One region of the Shewanella psychrotolerans genome, then DNA from elsewhere that is predicted to be linked to it. Evidence: predicted binding sites of a transcription regulator. Region 1 holds the regulator's gene; each other region holds the start of a gene.
What was found. Region 1 encodes LexA, which represses DNA repair genes until DNA is damaged. Its sites were predicted from a motif close to TACTGTATNNNNATACAGTA; they were not measured.
Positions count from the first base shown of each region.

Region 2: the regulator LexA is predicted to act here: its motif matches at 1,518-1,537, upstream of dinB (DNA polymerase IV).
Region 3: the regulator LexA is predicted to act here: its motif matches at 1,615-1,634, upstream of K0I62_RS08015 (DNA topoisomerase III).

Region 1 is NZ_CP080419.1:123,592-126,879, forward strand. It holds gene coxB (cytochrome c oxidase subunit II) at 1-341, opposite strand, end outside; gene K0I62_RS00565 (cell division inhibitor SulA) at 736-1,245, opposite strand; gene lexA (transcriptional repressor LexA) at 1,242-1,859, opposite strand; gene yrfG (GMP/IMP nucleotidase) at 1,983-2,651, opposite strand; gene nudE (ADP compounds hydrolase NudE) at 2,750-3,288, shown strand, end outside.
Region 2 is NZ_CP080419.1:3,189,490-3,192,777, reverse strand. It holds gene bfr (bacterioferritin) at 335-808, shown strand; gene bfr (bacterioferritin) at 819-1,286, shown strand; gene dinB (DNA polymerase IV) at 1,563-2,642, shown strand; gene K0I62_RS14090 (carbon-nitrogen hydrolase family protein) at 3,002-3,288, shown strand, end outside.
Region 3 is NZ_CP080419.1:1,804,097-1,807,384, reverse strand. It holds gene K0I62_RS08015 (DNA topoisomerase III) at 1-1,603, opposite strand, end outside; gene K0I62_RS08010 (methyl-accepting chemotaxis protein) at 1,916-3,288, opposite strand, start outside.

The DNA.
Region 1 (3,288 bases):
TCGCTGGGGTCTTCCATTGCTATCAGGGTTTGTGTTGCTGGAATAGCCATCATGATTAAAATAACGAAAGGAACGATGGTCCATGCAATTTCGACTTTAGTACTTTCATGGAAGTTGGCGGCAACGGCACCTTTAGAGCGTCGATGGTTGATGATCGAATAGATCATCACACCAAAGACCACAATGCCTATGGCACAACAGATGTAGAGAATGGTCATGTGGAGGCCAAACACTCTTCCACTTATCTCTGTAACCCCTTCTGTCATGTTGAGGGGCATATCGGCTGCGAGTATGGGGGGCGTAAACAGCAACGCCAGCAAATAATACAACACTTGCTTCACTAGACTTCTCCTCTGTCAATTGCGAAGGCAACTACAAAGAAGAGCCACACAGTATGTCTCGGCTCTATGCAAACTCTTCGGTTCCCAAAAAAGCAACGATGACTTCAAAGTGCGCTGGTGGTGTAAATGTTATTGCTGGTGGTGACCACGCTTGCACTTACGGCTGAATATATCAGGCTAATTTCAACGAATTGACACAAGAGAAGACTTCTCACGGGCTCAATTGCGTCGACAGCTAAATTGTTCGGATATAACAAATAATCGTTGATATCTACTATTAACTTAATCGGTGTTCAAATATTGATCAAGATCACTTTTATTTTATTTTTCTAAACAAAACAGCGACAAAAAAGCCCCTTGCGGGGCTTTTGTATGGAAAGGAGGAGTAAATCGATTAATGCAATGAACTAAATAAACAGGCTTGTTGTATGCCTAGATCGTCCTGCATACGGGCTGTTACAGGTAAGTGACTATTTGCATCTTCGATAACGACACCCAGTGCTCGAGTGTTTTTGGCGACGATTTGTAAGCGACGATTATCTCTTGCATCGAGCGATTGAGTCCAACTAATCACCGCACTGGATGTACCACTTGTGAGTGCTTTTTCCATCGCCCAAAGTGCTTCGACTTCATCTTTGGTATGCACGAGTAGAATACGATCCATACGAACCCCTGCATCTGCGAGCATCTGTTTATAGCCAATATTCGGTGGGCTGATTAGCACGACCCATTGTCCTTGTTGACTTAATCTAGCTAGCTGTGGTGTTAACGCTTGTAACTCTTGTCTGCCTTGAGTGCTGCTTGACACGGTGGAAATAGTATTTGGGTGGGATGGTTTTAGTTGCTTATTTATATCAACCCACAGACCAGGATGACGTGGCGCATTACCGATTAAATTGTTCATTGCCAGTCTCCGTTGCGAATAACGCCGACCGCTAAGCCTTCAATGCTTAGGCTTTGATTAGCGAGATCAACCACTATAGGTGAGTAATCTTCATTTTCGGCATGCAAATACACGGTGTTGCCTTTCTTTTCAAAACGCTTAACCGTGACATCATCTTCAACTCGAGCGACGACGACTTGTCCATTACGTGCTTGTTCAACTTTATGTACAGCAAGTAGATCGCCTTCTAAGATGCCAATATTCTTCATACTGTCCCCCCGCACTCGTAGCAGGAAGTCCGCACAGGGTCTAAACATATTTGGATCGACCTGATAGTGTTGCTCCACATGCTCTTGGGCTAGTATGGGTTCACCTGCGGCAACTTGACCGATTAGCGGTAAACCGAGTTCTTCAGGTTCATCTTCTTGGGGGAGCTTTATCCCTCGAGATGTTCCTGGCATGATCTCTATACAGCCTTTTTTCGCTAGTGCCTTTAAATGTTCTTCTGCAGCATTAGCGCTCTTAAAGCCTAATCTGTGGGCAATTTCAGCTCGAGTAGGTGGCATGCCTGTGTCGGCTATATTGCGCTTAATTAGCTCTAAAATTTCAGCTTGTCTGGGTGTTAGTGGTCTCATTATCTATCCTGTCTTTCCATACAGTAACTGTTAGTATATACAGTATTTATGGTAGTGCAAGTATTAACCAGCTTTTTGCCTAAAACCATTAGCTATCTCATTTTATTTAACTTGTTCCTATGCTTATCTGTTGGTTAAAAGGCTATTTAATAGATCGTGATAGTCTGCGATTGCTGGGAAGTCGTTAAATGACTTGAGTGGCTTTTGGCTATCGGGGTTTTTAATTCCAAGCAGATAACCAACACCTGCTTTTTGTGCGGCTTGTAAGATCGGCTCACTATCGTCAATGAATAAGCATCGGCTTGGGTCGAGTTGATATTGTGTGAAAAGCGTCTCCCAAAATTGGGGGGCTTCCTTAGGGTACCCCGTTGCATGGCTCGATAGCATATGGTCTAGCCCAGCAGCTAAATCAGTATGTTCAAGTTTTAGTGCGAGGCTGCTTGGATGGGCATTGGTCACCAGTATTCTTGATTTTCCTTGCTCTCCTAAGGCGGTTAGAAATGGCATACTATCTTGGCGCATTTGGATTCTGTCGACAATCGAGCGGTGCAAGGCGATGATATCAAGTTGGAGTTCACGCTCCCAGTAGTCGAGACAATACCACTCTAAGGTGCCAAAGACTTTGTCATAGGCGGCTTCTACTAGGGTTCTTGCGCGCTCGATTGGCAAGTTTTTTTGATGGCTAAGGGTTTGAGGCACTAGGCTGAGCCAAAAGTGATTATCAAAATGCAAATCCAGTAGTGTGCCATCCATATCGAGTAGCACTGTATCTATCTTATTCCATGGAAACATATTGTGGTTTGAAAAAATTCCATCGGTAGAGTTGTGGATTAATCACATCATAGTAAGATTGGACTGTGAAGCAAACGTCATTTTTATCAGGGACATTCATGTCGGACAAGAAGCCACAGATTTTACATGCAGAAGTTGTTGCCAAGAGCCGTCTGTTTCAGATTGAACAAGTGCACCTAAAGTTTTCTAATCAGGTTGAGCGCCAATATGAGCGTATGAAGGGCAACAATCGTGGTGCGGTTATGGTGGTTCCTGTGCTAGATGACCAATTGCTGCTGGGTCGAGAATATGCTGCGGGTACGCACTCTTACGAGCTGGGCTTCCCCAAAGGCTTAGTCGATCCTGGTGAAACGCCTGTTCAAGCGGCGAATCGTGAGCTTCAAGAAGAGATAGGTTACGGCGCCCATAAGCTTACTCACCTTATGGAGTTAAGTTTGGCCCCCGGCTATTTTTCTAGCAAGATGCAGATCTATCTTGCTGAAGACCTTTATGAGAGTCGGCTAGAAGGTGATGAGCCTGAGCCAATCGAGGTGGTTAGTTGGCCGTTAGCAAAGTGGTTTGATTTATTGTCGCAGGAAGATTTTTCTGAATCTAGAAGTGTAAGCGCCTTGTTTTTGGCCCAGAAACATCTAAAACT
Region 2 (3,288 bases), 1.3 Mb from region 1:
CTAAAGGCTCCAATAGGAGCCTTTTTTGTTGGCGCTAAAATGGCTTTCTTGTTAATGCTTAGAGAGTTCACTCGCAAAGCAGATGAAATATTTGGGATGAGAGCATATTAACACGACTCATTTACCTTTATACATCCCTTCTGATACTGATTGTTTACTCTTCCTATACTCCTGTATTTGCTGGTAATTACACTGGGTACTTCACTCTAGTTAAGAATCAGAATGATAATGATTATCTTTGGTAAACATTTGAAACTAAATGTTAATTTGTTTTTGGGTGGATTTTGTTCTAGTCTTAAACATTGATTTAGATCAATATTTTTAAGGAGATGAAATGAAGGGTCATCCGAACGTTATTCGGCAGCTCAATAAGATTTTGACGTTTGAATTGACGGCAATTAATCAATACTTCTTACATGCCCGTATGTACAAGAATTGGGGTTTAGAAGAGCTCAACGAGAAGTGTTATAAAAAGTCGATTCAAGATATGAAGCATGCTGACAAGCTCATTGAGCGGGTGCTGTTCCTCGAAGGTTTACCTAATCTGCAACAGTTAGAAAAATTACGCATTGGAGAGAATCCACAAGAGATGCTGCAATGTGATAAAACCATGCTAGAAGAGCAATTGGTAGAATTACGCAGCGTGATTAGCCTTTGTGAGACAGAGCAAGACTATGTCAGTCGAGAAATTTTAGAAGATCTTCTTGAAGATGAAGAAGCTTATCTAGATTGGATAGAAGCCCAGCAAGATCTGATCAAAATGACTGGCATTCAAAATTACTTACAAGCGCAGATAGAGTCGGACTAGGGAGATTAGTATGAAAGGTGATAAAGAGGTCATAGATACGCTTAATCAACTACTCACCGGAGAGCTATCGGCGATGGACCAGTATTTTGTGCATGGACTCATGTATGACGACTGGGGGCTCACAGAATTGCATGAGCGTATTTCCCATGAGTCTGACGATGAGCGCGAACATGCTAAAAAATTGGTTGAGCGGATCCTCTTTCTAGAGGGCACCCCAGATGTTGCGAGCCGTGAGGCGCTTAATATCGGTAAAGATCCGCAGCAGATGTTGCAAAACGATTTGAACTACGAATATCAGGTGGCAGACAATCTTCGCAAAGCGATAGCCTTATGTGAAGCGAAGAAAGATTATCCGTCGCGTGAGTTACTCGAAGTCCTGTTAGAGGAAACTGAGTCAGATCATATGTACTGGTTAGAGAAACAACTGGGTCTCATCGATAAAATTGGGCTGCAGAATTACCTACAGTCTAAGATGTAAGGTTATAAGCTGTGGGCTGCAACTAAGGTCGTGCAAGTCGTGGTTATTTGAGCTGCTCCAGGTTCACTCTGGTTGTTTTAATCATGGCGGATAAAGGTAGCCGATAGCTAAAAGGGTTCGATATAAGCCACAGCATCATGCTGTGGTTTTTTGTCTAAGCTTAAGGCGGTAGGGCCTTTAAGTCTACAGCAGTGGCTGGTTTAGGTGAGTTGGCATGGATAAGTGTTTGTATACTGTTTAAATATACAGTATTCTTGTGGGTGGAGGTAATGCCCGTTGAGAAAGATTATTCATGTGGACATGGACTGCTTCTATGCGGCAGTTGAAATGCGAGATTTTCCCGAGTTAAGAGACAAGCCGGTAGCCGTGGGCGGGCGCAGCGATCGCCGCGGGGTGATCAGTACCTGTAATTATGAAGCGCGCGCATTTGGTGTTCGCTCGGCGATGGCATCTGCCTATGCCTTAAAGCTGTGTCCTCATTTAATTTTGGTGCCAGGACGTATGGAGGTTTACAAAGCGGTATCGGCACAAATTCGTAGCGTTTTTGCTCGTTATACCGATTTAGTTGAACCGCTGTCATTAGATGAAGCCTATCTCGATGTCAGTGATTGTAATGAACATCATGGCTCTGCAACCTTAATCGCGGCAGCGATTAGGCAAGAGATATTTGAATTAACAGGTCTCACAGCATCGGCAGGAGTAGCCCCAGTTAAATTTCTAGCCAAAATTGCCTCGGATCTCAATAAACCGAATGGCCAATATGTGATCACTCCAGATGCTGTCACCGAGTTTGTTAAAACCCTCTCCCTGATAAAGATTCCCGGGGTTGGAAAAGTTACCGCGACTAAGCTCGAAGAGATGGGACTGCATACGTGCCTCGATGTGCAGCAGTTCTCAGAGGCCAGATTAATAGAGAGATTTGGTAAATTTGGTGCAGTCTTGATTGAGCGCGCTAAAGGCGTCGATCCCCGGGGAATATCGCCTCATCGGGAGCGTAAATCTGTTGGGGTGGAAACCACGCTGGCCCAAGATATTTATACTTACGAGCAATGTGAGGCGGTAATGCCTCAACTTATTCACGAGCTAGCAGCTAGGGTTAACCGCAGCGCTTCTGCGCGACGTATTAATAAGCAAGTGGTTAAGTTGAAGTTTGATGACTTTAAGCAGACCACTATAGAGCACCGCAGCGATGAGATATCGGTCAAGCTGTTTTATGACTTGTTGACTCAGGCACTAGAGCGTCGAAGCGAACGGGGAATTCGTTTGCTTGGGGTCTCTGTGGGGTTAGAGAGTGCTGACGCTGGCGTGGGTAGTGAAGATGAGGTTAGTGCATCGCAGTTAAACCTCGGGTTTTAGTGCACCTTAATGAGTGCAGCTTAAAATGAAGGTTCGACATATCTTTCGTCGCAGTTGCTGCTGGCTGCATTGTAATTTATTGACCAATTTTAAGGGTTAACCATCGATGGTTCCCTATCATCAGCGGTGGGCTTATGTGTATTCCTGTGAGACACAGTGAATAAGTCCCTTTAGGTTCTGCCGAAACATCCCTGTTTCGCAAGCTCATCGGTGCATCTGCATCGAGTTATCCCGTTTCTTCTATTTGGCTTTTTTTAATTTCGATGGCTTGCGCTACCTGAGAGAGGGCACTTAACGAAACCTGCGTAGGACAAACTATACTGAGGGTTAACTCCACTCCTAATAAAAAGGATTGACCTATGAAGAGGGTAGCTATTATTCAAGAGGCACCTTGTGTACTCGATAAAGAGGCAACAATTGATAAAGCGGTGGCGTCGATTAATTCTGCATCTGCTCAAGGTGCCGAACTTATCGTGTTTCCCGAGGCCTTTATTCCTGGTTATCCTGCCTGGATATGGCGACTCAGGCCCGGTGGCGACTGGGGGCTCTGCGAAGAGCTGCATGCTAGGTTGCTCAGAAATGCCATCGATTTATCGACGAACGACCTTAAGCCGCTGCAAGACGCCGCCAAACAAAACGGTGTGAC
Region 3 (3,288 bases), 1.7 Mb from region 1:
TTGCTTCGGTACCTAAGCCGTCGGTGTCTTTAAGGATCTTACGGATCTCAGGATTAGTCACATAACGGCTAATGCCCGTCATCGCAGCGAGTAAGGTCGCATCAGTAAACGCTTTCGGCGGCTGAGTATGCTTCTCGACCAACTCGCCTTGACCCGAATGTAACATTTGTCCCTCAATCAGTGATGGAAGCGATTGTAAATCATCCCCGTCATTATCTTGTTGTGAAGCGCTATTATTTGCCTTTGGAAACAGCTGTTTCCAGCCTAGAGACTTCTCTTGCTTCGCTTTAGTCTTAAACCGCCCCTTCTCTATTTCAACTTCAACTTCGGTTTCATGGTACTGATATACTGGATAAAACTGCGCGAGGTATTGTCTAGCGACATGAAGATAAATCTGTTTCTCTGCCTGATTTAAACCCGATAAATTCGCCACCTTTTCGGTAGGCACTATCGCATGGTGTGCATCCACTTTTTTGTCATTCCATGCCTTAGATTTAATTTTTGGATCGGGCCTATCAATACCTTCGACTAATTCACTTGCCCCTTTTAACACGGCATTAATCACGTTAGGCGCGAGTACAAACTGCTCCTTAGGAAGGTATCGGCTATCGGATCGAGGATACGTTAATAATTTATGTTTTTCATAAAGCGACTGACACGTATCGAGTACCGCTTTCGCGCTCATACTAAAACGCTTAGCAGCATCAATTTGCAGGGCTGAAAGACTATAGGGTAAAGGTGGGCTTTGCTGTTTATCGCGACTCTGAAGCGATGTCACCTGAGCGCTTTTATCTGTTATGCGTCCAACCACATTCTGGGCTAAGCCGTTAGACAATACTCGCCCATCTTCGTCCATGTAGGGACGACATGCTTCGCTGGGCTGCCATTTGGCTTTGAATGTTTCTTGCTTTTCTGTCGCGAGATTGGCAAGCACTTCATAGAAGGGTTTGCTTACAAAACCCGCAATCGCTTCATCACGACGAACTACAAGCCCCAGCAACGGTGTTTGTACTCGCCCTACAGATAACACACCTTGATAACCCACCTTACGACCTTGTAGCGTATAAGCACGAGTCATATTCATGCCGTAAAGCCAATCGGCACGAGAACGCGCTAATGCAGAAGTTGATAAGGGGATAAATTCACGGTTTGATCTGAGTTGTCCCAAGGCTCTTCTCACCGCCTCTGGGTTTAAGTCGCTCACTAACAAGCGTTGAGTTTGATTAAGCTTGTTACCTTTAACGCCAAGATGAGCGATGACTTCATCGACAAGCAGCTGCCCCTCACGATCGGGATCGCCGGCGTTAACCAATTGAGTCGCTTGCTTCACTAAACCTCGCAACACCGTAAGCTGGCTGCGAGTTTTAGATTTTGGTTTCATCTTCCACTGCTGTGGCACAATCGGCAGATGTTCAAACTTCCATGATTTATAAGCAGCATCATAGCTGTCAGGCTCAGCTTGCTCTAACAAGTGCCCGATACACCAAGAAACACAGTCGCCATTGGCGGCGGTAATAAACCCATCCCCCTTTTTTAATGGTTTGGGTAATACATCGGCAATCGCCCTTCCTAGACTCGGTTTCTCTGCGATATATAAAATCATAACTCAATAAACACTGTATAAATTACCAGCAACTTTAACTCAGCAAAGGTTATGGCGCAAACTCAAAATACATTTTGTTACTTACAACAAAAGCTTTGCATATACAGTTGAGAATAGCTCTCATCATATCAATCAACATAAGAAAGTGATCAACTCAGCGTGTTTTTTGGCAACTCATTCAAGGCAAATGGATGATGAGTCGCCAAACGCTTTGATTTACCAATGATAAATTGACTCGATGATATAAAAAGCAAATAAATAATGAATAGCCTAGATGTCGTGATCACATCTTGGCCATTCTATCGACGAGGCTTAGGTTTTCAACTTACCAAGCTGCTGATGTTGCTGCGCAACTAAATTAGCTAGGCTAACACTGCTTTGCTGTGCTTCATCGGCAAGACGCGCTAACTCAGAAGCCGAATCGGAGATCCCGGTAATATTACGGTTAACCTCTTCGGTGACTGCGCTTTGCTCCTCGGCCGCAGTCGCGATGTGGGTAACTTGACTAGACACCTCTTCAATTTGGCTCACTATAGTATTAAGTGAAGTTAACGCCGATTCAGTCTGTTCAACCGCGCGCTGAGCGCCATTTACGCCTTGGTCAATAATGTTCGATGCACTCTTAACCTCTTTCTGTAACGATTCAATTAGCTTGCTAATCTCATCAGTCGAGCTTTGAGTTTTCGATGCTAATGCCCTAACCTCATCAGCCACCACCGCAAAACCTCGTCCTTGCTCTCCTGCACGAGCCGCTTCGATTGCTGCATTTAAGGCCAACAAGTTAGTCTGCTCTGCAATGGCACTGATCACTTCTAAAATTTTACTGATGTTAGTACTACTGTCTGCGACCTTACTAACCGCCTCTTTAGCCAATAATGATTCCTGAGACATATTCGTCACAAAGCCCATCGCCTTGCTTAAGCTATCCTCGCCCGCTTTAACATTCGCCGTCATCGCTTCGGTTTCGGCCGCGGTTTGCTCAGATGCTTTCGCAACCTCAAGTGCTGTAGCACTCATCTCATTAACAGCTGTGACCACACTTTCAATCTCACTGTATTGACGATTAACGCTGTCTCGCGTTTGCTGAGCAATACCCGCTGCTGTTTGGCTTTCATCTTGGGAACGAGAGGCTAACTCTTTCAGCTCTGTGATTAACAGTCTTAACTTAGTAATAAAACCGTTGATACCGCCACCAAGGGCAATAAGTTCAGCGTGAGATTCTACCGTTATAGATTGAGTCAGATCACCCTCAGCACTTGCAAGGTTCTCCACTCGGCTTTGAATCACTTTCAATGGTGCAATAATTGATCGGATCACTAGACTAATCGTTACCACCGCAATAACAGATACAATACTGCCGACAATCAACAACAGACTGCCAAGAGAACTGGCCATTGCAGACATCGCATTGTCCATCTCCAACGCGGCCTCATAAGCATCGATTTTATTGACTTCTATCACCAACGACCACTGAGCACCCGCAACGGTAATATCGATAGGATAAGCCACGACAATATTATCCCCTTGTTCTAAATATCCACCGTTACTATTCAGCTTTTGATATTGAGATGCGAGGTTAGGATCAATTGATTCAGATAATGGCCGAGCTTTCTTATCATAATGACTCGCTGCTACAACCAAGCCTTTTTGGCTCAGCAAAGTCACTTTGGCTTTACCTTGATAGA